Regions from separate parts of the Flexivirga sp. G2 genome, predicted to be linked through region 1. Evidence: riboswitches for the same ligand, from Rfam matches in the RefSeq annotation. Region 1 holds a riboswitch; each other region holds the start of a gene.
The links. A riboswitch is a leader RNA that binds a small molecule or an ion and turns the genes downstream of it on or off. The one in region 1 is predicted to bind S-adenosylmethionine.
Positions count from the first base shown of each region.

Region 1 (3,263 bases):
AGGAAATCGAAGAAGTCGAATCCTTCGCCGCGGACCCGCTCCAACGTGGCGGTCCATGCGTCGGGTTCGCAGGTGACGGAGGGGATTTCGTAGGTCGTGTCGGTCACTGCTGCTCCCCCGTCGGAGGTGCGACCAGCGGCCGGCTCACCTCGGCGGCGGAGGCCTTGCGCCCGGCATACCCGCCGAGCTTGGCGCGCAGTCCCTTGGTCTGCAGCTTCTCGTCGGCGATCTGCTGCTGCAGCACCTGTATGCCGTGCAACAACGCCTCGGGACGCGGCGGGCAACCCGGCACGTAGACGTCGACGGGGATCAGCTGGTCGACACCCTTGGTGACGCAGTAGGAGTCCCAGTAGGGACCGCCGGAGTTGCTGCAGGCGCCGAAGCTGATGACGTACTTGGGTTCGGGCATCTGGTCGTAGAGCCGGCGGACCGCGGGCGCCATCTTGTCGGTGACCGTGCCGGACACGACCATCAGGTCGGCCTGACGAGGGCCGGGCGCGAAGGGGATGACGCCGAGTCGGATGAAGTCGTGGCGTGCCATCGATGCGGCGATGAATTCGATAGCACAGCAGGCCAACCCGAAGTTGAAGACCCACAGGGAATAGCGCCGGCCCCAGTTGAGGACGAGTCGCATCGGCTTGGGCGCAGCGGCCTGGCCGACGCCGACCCGGGGCATGGGCAGGTCAGTGGTCACGTTGTCCCCTGGCATCACTGGTTTCGGACTCGGGGTCCCCGCGAAGTATCGGAGGAGCGGAGCGGGGGAGAACTTCGTGGGGTGAGGTCCAGGTCAGCAGACCTCGGCGGGCGGCATGCAGCAGGCCGACCAGGACGACGGCAATGAAGATCGCCATCTCCACCAGGCTGGCGACGCCGAGGTCGTGGTCACGCAGCACCAGCGCCCACGGGAAGAGGTAGACGGCGTCGACCGCGAAGACGACATACAGCAGCGCATAGGTGATGTAGCGGAAGTGGGTCTGCGCCCATCCGCCGGTCGCCGGATCGACGCCCGATTCGTAGGTCGTGAGCTTCGCCAGGCTCGGCGCACGCGGCGCGAGTAGGCGCCTGGAGAGCATCGCGGCAACGAAAAGCACCGCTCCGGCGACACCGACGCCGAGCAGCACCAAGTAACCGGTCACTCCCGAGGACACCCGGGCAGCCTAACCAGCGGGTGCTGTCTTGTGGGTGAGGCGCTCCCGGTTTGGGACGGTTCAGGCGTCGGATCCGCCGGTCTCCCGCAACTCCGGGAAAACCCGGTCCGCGAGGAGCGGCGCCAGATCGTCGGGCGCATCGGCGGACAGGTCGTCCCAGCGCAGCTCGGCGATCTCGGCTGCCGGCGCATCGACCGGGACGTACGGGTGCTCGAAGACCGTGGCCGTCACCGAGTGCCCGGGCTCGTTGGCGGCAGCCGAGGTGAACGTCCCCACCGGGCGCAGGTCGGCCGCGCGCACGCGTATGTCGAGTTCTTCGCCGACCTCGCGCACCGCCGCGTCGATGGCACTCTCCCCCGGCTCGAGCTTGCCGCCGGGGAACATGAACTTCGCGGTGCCGGCCTTGCGGACGGTGAGCACCTTGCCGCCCGGGTCCCGAAACACCACGGCGCTGACGACGATCTCCGGGGCTGGCATGCCTCGAGCGTAACGAGGCGCCAGCCCGACCCGCCGAGGCGCCGCGACGCGCCTGTGAGGCACATCACAACCAGGTAGCAACGCTACTGCTTTTGACTTATTCGGTAACGCTTGCTTATGTTTGACGCAGTCACGAGACCCAGCGACAAGCCCTGGCTTGCTGGGCGGCAACCCTCACGCACGTGGCGGGGTGCCCCAGGTGAATGACTAGGCCGCAGTGCGTGATCCATCGATCGCGCGGTGCGGCAAGCACGGCAGTTCCCCTGTCCCGTCCGTATGCCGATCGCGTGCGGGCGAGTTCGAGCACGGCCGGGCGCCCCGTCATACCAGCGACATACCCGCGACCCCGAGGACAGCATGTCAGCCAACACACCCACCGACCCGTCGAGCGTCCCGCCGCTGCCGGACCGGCCGAAACTGCCGCCGCGACCGGGCCACCCGCGACGCACCTGGCTCAGTGCGGCCGCCATTGCCCTGGTGATCGGCGCCGGCGGCGGATTCGCCACCGGACGCGCCACCGCGAGCGGGTCGTCCGGCACGCGGCTGACCACGGTGAAGATCGGCGTGACCGACGCCGACCAGGACTACTGGCCGGTGCTGAAGAAGCTCGCGCGGCAGCACGGCATCGACCTCCGGACGGTCAACTTCTCCGACTACACCCAGGCGAATCCCGCTGTCGCACAAGGACAACTGGACCTCAACCTGTTCCAGCACCTCGTCTTCCTGGCCGGATACAACAAGCAGGCACACGAGGACCTGACGCCCATCGGATCCACGTATGTCGTGCCGCTGGGCCTCTATTCGAAGAAGCACACCTCGCTGGCACAGATCCCGAAGGGCGCGAGCATCGCGATCCCGAACGACGCCACCAACCAGGCGCGGGCCCTGCTCGTGCTGCAGAAGGCCGGTCTGGTGAAGCTCAAGGGCGGCGGGAGCATCGTGTCCACACCGGCCGACATCGACAAGGCCGCCTCCAAGGTGAAGGTCACCCCGGTCGACGCCTCCCAGACGGTGACCTCGCTGTCCTCGGTCGACGGAGCCGTCGTCAACAACAACTTCGCGCTCGACGGCCACCTCGACCCGAGCAAGGCGCTCTATTCCGACAACCCGAAGTCGGCCACCGCGCAGCCCTACATCAACGTGATCGTCTCCCGGGCGGCGGACAAGGACAACCCGACGTATGCCGAGATCGTGAAGCTCTACCACGACCCACGCGTGCAGCGGCTCGTCGTCGCCGAGTCCAAGAACACCAGTGTCCCGGTCACCCGGCCGGCCGCCGAGCTGCGGCGCCTGCTGACCGGCTACGAGAAGACGGTGAGCTCGAAATGACAACGACTCCACCGGATCCGGTGGTTCGACTCGACGCGGTGTCGAAGGTATTCGGGAAGGGCGACGAGGCACACCGGGCACTGGACGGCGTGGATCTCGAGATCCACCGCGGCGAGATCTTCGCGGTCATCGGCTACTCGGGTGCGGGCAAGAGCACGTTGGTCCGGCTCCTCAACGGACTCGAACAGGCCAGTTCCGGCTCGGTCGTCGTCGACGGGGTCGACATCACGCGCCTGCAGGGAAAACCGTTGCGCGCCATACGTCGTCGCACCGGGATGGTCTTCCAGCAGTTCAATCTGATGCGATCAC
Region 1 is NZ_AP039675.1:680,574-683,836, reverse strand. Features, by position in the region: gene ACZ50J_RS03405 (NADH-quinone oxidoreductase subunit C) at 1-107, opposite strand, end outside; gene ACZ50J_RS03400 (NADH-quinone oxidoreductase subunit B) at 104-676, opposite strand; gene ACZ50J_RS03395 (NADH-quinone oxidoreductase subunit A) at 684-1,148, opposite strand; gene ACZ50J_RS03390 (NUDIX hydrolase) at 1,209-1,625, opposite strand; SAM riboswitch class IV at 1,754-1,883, shown strand; gene ACZ50J_RS03385 (MetQ/NlpA family ABC transporter substrate-binding protein) at 1,983-2,954, shown strand; gene ACZ50J_RS03380 (methionine ABC transporter ATP-binding protein) at 2,951-3,263, shown strand, end outside.

Region 2 (3,263 bases), 870 kb from region 1:
GTTGCGACGCATCCGCTTGTCGACGGGCGCCGCGAATGCCGCCGCCCTCCATCTGTATGACGCCCTCGGCTATCAGCGCGAGGACGTCACGCTGAGCAAGCGTGTACCTGGATCTCCTGACCGTCGACGTCCGTGATCGTGGCGAAGTCACCGAACTCGGACTCGTTCAGGGTCGCCTGCGCACCGGCGGTCGTCGCGCGCTCGACGATCTCGGGCAGTGGAGTCGTCGTCTCGAACGTCAGTTGTATGGCGAAAGGGCCTGGCACGATGGGAAGTTCGTCGGTGTAGACGTGATGGAGTCCGACGGCGCCGCCCGGGTCGGGCAGGGTGAGTTGGGTGAAGTCGGGCCCGGCCACGCCGACCACGGCGAAACCGAGCGCCTCCAGCAGTCGCCGGTCGGACGCCTGGTCGTCGACGAAGCGGATGGGTGTGACGCGCAGGTCGCCCGCGTCCGGCCCGGGCTCGACGCCGGTGCTGGTGTAGCCGTAGAGATCCTCGGAGCGACCGTTGATGGTGAGCTCGTCCTCGCCGGACGTGATGGTGAGCGCGCGGCCGTAGGCCTCGTCGTAGACCATTGACTCCTCCAGATGGCCGGCGCTCCCGAAGCCGCTCGCGGTGAGTCGTCGCGCGAGGTCCTCCAGGGCGTCCGTCTCGAAAGCCAGGCAGGTCTGTCCCTGGCGCGCGCCACTGGTCGCGCCCGATGCCGAGTGCAGGGCGACCGATCCGGTGCGGCCGGCGAGCACGACCCAACCGCCCTTGTCGCTCGTGATGCTGACCGCCAGGCCGAGTGCGACCAGCAGTCGGCTCATCGCCTCGACGTTGTCGGTGAAGCGGATCGGTTGCACGGTCAGGCTCATCGGGTGGCTCCTTCGGCCAGGTAGTCGCGCAACGCCCGCTCGACGAGTGCGGACAGGCTGAGGCTGTCGTCGATGGCGCGATGCTTGACCTCGCGGATCAGGTCCGCCGGCAGGTAGACGTTGAACTGCGTCTTCGGTTCCGGCTGGGAGGTTGCTGGCATGCTAGCAACCTAGGTCGAATGGCATCGCAGGTCAACACCGCCGCATCGTTCGTATGACGGTCAGCGCCGCAGGTCGAGCACCTGGAAGACCTTGTCGAATCGACGGTCAGGGTCCGGTGCGACGAAACCCGGCAGACGGCCGTACTCGGTGAACCCTTCGGACAGGTAGAGTCCTTCGGCGCGGGTGTTGTCGCCGCGGAAGTCGATGGTGAGTTGCTCGCAGCCTGCCTCCCGTGCGGTGCGGATCAACTCGCGCAGCAACGCGCGGCCGATGCCGAGGCCGGCGAATTCGGTTGCTACTGCGAGGCGTTCGAGGTCGGCGTTGGCGCGCAGGGTGGGGCGTGCGTAGCGTCGCCAGTAGCCGAATCCGGCGATATGTCTGCCGTGAGTGTCTGTCTCGCGACTGCGCGCCACCAGGACGCGGGCGTTCGCCGGGCCCGCTGCGACGAGCGAGCGCAACAGGTCGCCCACCTCCTGCTCTGGGGGCGGCCTCGTCCAGCCGAGCGCGGCGTCGCCGCGGACCAGTGTGTCGAGCAGGGCCGTGATCGCGCTCAGGTCGTCCGCGTCGATGCTCGCGAGTGTTTCGATCGTGGCCGGCACGTGCGTCATGGCGCCATTCTGTCCCTCCCAGGGCGTCGGCTCGGCGCGCGCGGCTCACGCCATACATAACATTCTGAGGCGTCCAAAGGTAGAGACGGTTATGTATCGACACCTGGACCGCGCTAGCATCGCGACCAGGTCATGAGTGTCAGCGTCACAGCCCCGGCTCGCTGACCGGCAACCCTCCTCTCGCGGTGGGGTGCCCCGGGTGAGGACCGGGCCACCGGTGCAGATCGCCGAGTGGCAAGCGCGGGCATCACGAACGTGGGTCCGCCGCCGAGGGCGGTGCCATCCGTTCTCGGCGATAGTCGAGCACGGAAGGTCATCTCAGCATGAGCGACGACACCCCCAACTGGTCCTTCGAGACGCGGCAGATCCACGCCGGGCAGACCGCCGACCCGGCGACCGGTGCGCTGGCGTTGCCGATCTACCAGACCACGTCCTATCAGTTCAACGACACCGATCACGCCGCAAACCTGTTCGGGCTCAAGGAATTCGGGAACATCTACACCCGACTGATGAACCCGACGACCGACGTCGTCGAGAAGCGCATCGCCGACCTGGAAGGCGGCGTCGGCGCCCTGCTCGTCGCCTCCGGGCAGGCGGCGGAGACGTTGACGTTCCTCAACATCGCCGAGGCCGGCGACCACATCGTCGCCAGCCCGAGCCTGTATGGCGGCACGTTCAACCTGCTGAAGCACACGCTGCCCAAGCTCGGCATCCAGACCACCTTCGTCGAGGACACCAGCGACCCGGCCAGCTGGGAGGCCGCGATCCGGCCGAACACCAAGCTGGTGTTCGCCGAGACCATCGCCAACCCCAAGCAGGAGATCCTCGACATCGCGACGGTCGCGGGCATCGCGCACAACCACGGCGTCCCGCTCGTCGTCGACAACACCGTCGCAACGCCGTACGTGCTGCGCCCGATCGAGCACGGCGCAGACATCGTCATCCACTCGGCGACCAAATACCTTGGCGGACACGGCACTTCGATCGCCGGCGTCATCGTGGACAGCGGCAACTTCGACTTCGGCAAGGAGCCGGAGAAGTTCCCCGGTTTCAACACGCCGGAAGAGGCCTACCACGGTCTGGTCTACGCACGGGATCTCGGTGTGGGCAGTGAGCTCGGCGCCAACCTTGCCTTCATCCTGAAGGCTCGGGTGCAGTTGCTGCGCGACCTCGGCTCGGCCGTGTCGCCGTTCAACGCCTTCCTCATCGCACAGGGTCTGGAGACCCTCAGCCTGCGGATCGAGCGGCACATCTCCAACGCTCGCAAGGTCGCCGAGTGGCTCACGCAGCAGGAGCAGGTCGAGTCGGTGGTCTGGGCCTCCTTGCCGGACAGCCCTTACAATGCGCTCGCCCAGAAGTACACGCCGCTGGGCTCCGGTGCGGTGCTGTCCTTCGAGATCAAGGGCGGCATCGAGGCCGGCAAGAAGTTCGTCGAGGCGCTCACCCTGCACTCGCACGTCGCCAACATCGGCGACGTCCGCTCGCTGGCGATCCACCCCGCCTCGACCACGCACTCGCAGGGTCCCGACGAGGACCGCCTGGCTGCCGGTGTGACGCCGGGTCTGGTGCGACTGTCGGTGGGCATCGAGCACGTCGACGACATCATCGCCGACCTCGAGCAGGGCTTCACCGCGGC
Region 2 is NZ_AP039675.1:1,546,362-1,549,624, forward strand. Features, by position in the region: gene ACZ50J_RS07485 (N-acetyltransferase family protein) at 1-136, shown strand, start outside; gene ACZ50J_RS07490 (hypothetical protein) at 87-857, opposite strand; gene ACZ50J_RS07495 (ribbon-helix-helix domain-containing protein) at 854-1,018, opposite strand; gene ACZ50J_RS07500 (N-acetyltransferase family protein) at 1,079-1,627, opposite strand; SAM riboswitch class IV at 1,756-1,874, shown strand; gene ACZ50J_RS07505 (bifunctional o-acetylhomoserine/o-acetylserine sulfhydrylase) at 1,951-3,263, shown strand, end outside.
Region 2: it holds a riboswitch for S-adenosylmethionine, as region 1 does, so the genes downstream of both, ACZ50J_RS07505 (bifunctional o-acetylhomoserine/o-acetylserine sulfhydrylase) here and ACZ50J_RS03385 (MetQ/NlpA family ABC transporter substrate-binding protein) in region 1, are expected to answer to the same signal.

Region 3 (3,263 bases), 1.5 Mb from region 1:
CCCGACCGAGAAGGCGACCAAGAAGGCCACTGCCCGCGCCACCGACAAGAAGGTGTCGCGTGACCAGGCCCGCCCGGCCGTCACCACCCGTACGGTGACCACCGCCGAGACCGTCGCGTTCACCACGGTTCGCAAGTTCGACTCGACGCTCGCCGCGGGCAAGACCCGGGTGCAGCGCAACGGCGTCGCCGGCACGGCGACCGCCACCTGGCGCCAGCAACTGACCGGCAAGGTCATCGCCCGCACCACCCTCCTCAAGCGCCAGGTGACCAAGCAGCCGGTCAGCCGCGTGCTCGTCGTCGGCACCAAGAAGGCCGCGCCGGCTCCGGTCAGCAGCCCGAAGCCGGTCAACACCGGCGGCCTGGACCTGTCCCGCGCCGCGATGTGGGACCGCATCGCGCAGTGCGAGTCGACCGGCAACTGGCACATCAACACCGGCAACGGCTACTTCGGCGGCCTGCAGTTCGACAGCGGCACCTGGCTGGGTGCCGGCGGCGGCAAGTTCGCGGCGCGCGCCGACCTGGCGACCCGAGAGCAGCAGATCACCATCGCCAACCACGTCTACGCCTCCCGCGGCCTCAGCCCGTGGCAGTGCGGTTGGGCCGCCTGACCAGGCGTTTCCCCGAACACACCGAAAGGCCCGTGTCGTCCACGACGACGCGGGCCTTCCGTGTGCCCCGTGAATGGGTAGCGTTCCTCGGGTGGGCGGTCCTGTGCTTTCGGCGCGATCGACGTATGACGCCATCGTGCTGGTCGGCGGTGCCGGTTCCCGGCTCGGTGGCATCGACAAGGCGGCGGTGCAGCTCGCCGGCTGCTCATTGGTCTCCCGGCCGTTGGAGGCGGTGCGGGACGCGCGGACGCTGGTCGTCGTCGGCCGGACCTCGGCGGAGCTGCCCGGGCACGCGCTCCGGGTTGTCGAGGATCCGCCGGGCTCCGGACCGGCTGCCGCGGCCGTCGCCGGCCTGCGCGCGATCGCGCGGCCGGCGGACTGGACCTACCTGATCGCCTGCGACCTGCCGGGTGCGGTGGGCGCCATACAGCTGCTGGGTGCGGCCGACGTCGGCGATGCCGACGGGGTCGTGCTGACCGATCCGACCGGGCGGCGGCAGTGGCTGCTCGGACGATATCGGTCGACCGCGGTCCACGCCGCTGCCGACGAGTTGGGCGACCCAGCCGATCGGTCGATGCGTGCGCTCCTCGCCGGTCTGCAGCTCGCGGAGATCCCCGCGGACGAGGTATGGCGGGACGTCGACACCTGGACGGATCACGAGCAGTGGGCCCGGAGGCTCGGGGCACGCCGGGCCGTGCCACCCGAATCGTGAACCGCCCCCCCCGCGATGTCCACGGGATGAGCGATGCATCACGAAACGTTGTTGAAGTAAAAACACTGCGTTATGTTCAAGCCAGGTGACGAGAGGCAGCGTCAAGCCCTGGCTTGCTGTCCGGCAACCCTCCAGCCGCGGTGGGGTGCTCCAGGTGACCACCCGATGGGCGCCCGGTCGGTCCGGCGCTCATAAGCGCGCCGAGCAGCGAGGATGTGTCATGTCCGTTCCAGCCCGATCCGGTTCCCAGGCGGTCGAAAGGGCTCTGCTCGTCCTGAACTGCTTCGAGGGCGATCGTGCGCTGGGTCTTTCTGATCTGGCCGCCGAGTCGGGTCTGCCGATGAGCACCACACACCGCATCCTGCAGGCCCTGTGCCGCAGTGGATACCTGGTCCGGCGGGCTGAGGTCTACCGGGTCGGCCCGCGGGTGCCGGCCCTTCTGCCGACTGCCGATCTGGCGGTCGACGAGGTGGTTCCGCACCTCTATGCGCTGGCGGCGGCCATCGGTTTCGCGGTGAATCTCGGTGTCCAGGGCCAGTCGGCCGTGTCGCGCCTCGTCTCGGCGCGACCGCCCGTGGGGTACTGCGCATCGCAGCTGCCCGCGAGGTGGGAGCCGATGCACGCAACGGCGATGGGCAAGGTGCTGTTGGCGTTCTCGCCGGACGGTTCGGCGGCCGCGGTGCGAGCGCTGGGGGAGCTCGAGTCGTTCACCGATCGAACCCTTACCTCGTATGCCGGTCTGCTCGCGCAGCTCATCGAGGTACGTCGTCGCGGATTCGCGATCGCGGACCAGGAGCGGACGGACGGTGTGCGCGAGTTGGCGGTGCCGGTCGTCGGCGACGCCGGAGTGGTTGCCGCCCTCGGTGTCCAGGCGCGTGTCGACCGCCTGACCGGCGACCGGGTGCGGCGGATCCTGCCGGCCCTGCATCGTGCGGCGGCCGAGACCGGCCGCCGCATCCAGGTCCTGGATCGGGTCGGCTGAACCGTTTCCACCATGTGGCAACGGCTTTGGCGTCCGCCATACATAACCATAAGTTACTGAATCAGTTAGCAAACGTTCTGTAACGGTCGTGCGACCCAGCCGCACCCGATACCGCCGCGCCCGTCATCCCCGAACCCGAGGAGTTGTGCCGTGACCCGCAAGCCCGATCGACAGTTGCGTCTGAATGCCTTCCTGCACGACACCGGTCACCACGAGGCGTCCTGGCGACACCCCGACAGTCCGCTCGACCGGATCGACGACATCGCGTTCTACCAGGACATCGCGCGGCGAGCGGAGCAGGCGAAGCTCGACGCGGTCTTCCTCGCCGATGGCCCGGCCTGGTACGGCACCGGACACCGACCGAGCACTCAGTTCGAACCGATCACCCTGCTGACCGCGATCGCGACGGTGACCGAGCGGATCGGGCTGATCTCGACCGCGTCGACCACGTTCTACGAGCCGTACAACCTGGCGCGGCTGTTCGCGAGCCTCGACCGGATCTCGGGAGGACGTGCCGGCTGGAACATCGTCACGACGTTCAGTCAGGACGCCGCACTCAACTTCGGGCTCGACGGTGTGCCCAGCAACGAGGAGCGCTACGGCCGCGCGCAGGAGTTCATCGACGTCGTCACCAAGCTCTGGGACAGCTGGGAGGACAGTGCTGTCGTCGCCGACCGGGCCTCGGGTGACTATCTGGACACCGCGAAGGTGCACCGGATCGATCACACCGGCACGCATCTGAAGGTCAAGGGGCCGTTCAACGCCCCGCGCTCGCCACAAGGCCGGCCGGTCTACGTGCAAGCCGGCTCGTCGAACGAAGGACGCGCCTTCGCCGCGCGCAACGCCGAGGCCATCTTCACCGCACATCAGACTCTGGCGGACGCCCAGGCGTTCTACGGTGACATCAAGGCGACCGCCCGGTCCTTCGGCCGCGTTGCGGATGACGTGCTCGTGCTCCC
Region 3 is NZ_AP039675.1:3,690,109-3,693,371, reverse strand. Features, by position in the region: gene ACZ50J_RS17875 (transglycosylase family protein) at 1-610, shown strand, start outside; gene mobA (molybdenum cofactor guanylyltransferase) at 702-1,322, shown strand; SAM riboswitch class IV at 1,407-1,526, shown strand; gene ACZ50J_RS17865 (IclR family transcriptional regulator) at 1,543-2,304, shown strand; gene ACZ50J_RS17860 (LLM class flavin-dependent oxidoreductase) at 2,455-3,263, shown strand, end outside.
Region 3: it holds a riboswitch for S-adenosylmethionine, as region 1 does, so the genes downstream of both, ACZ50J_RS17865 (IclR family transcriptional regulator) here and ACZ50J_RS03385 (MetQ/NlpA family ABC transporter substrate-binding protein) in region 1, are expected to answer to the same signal.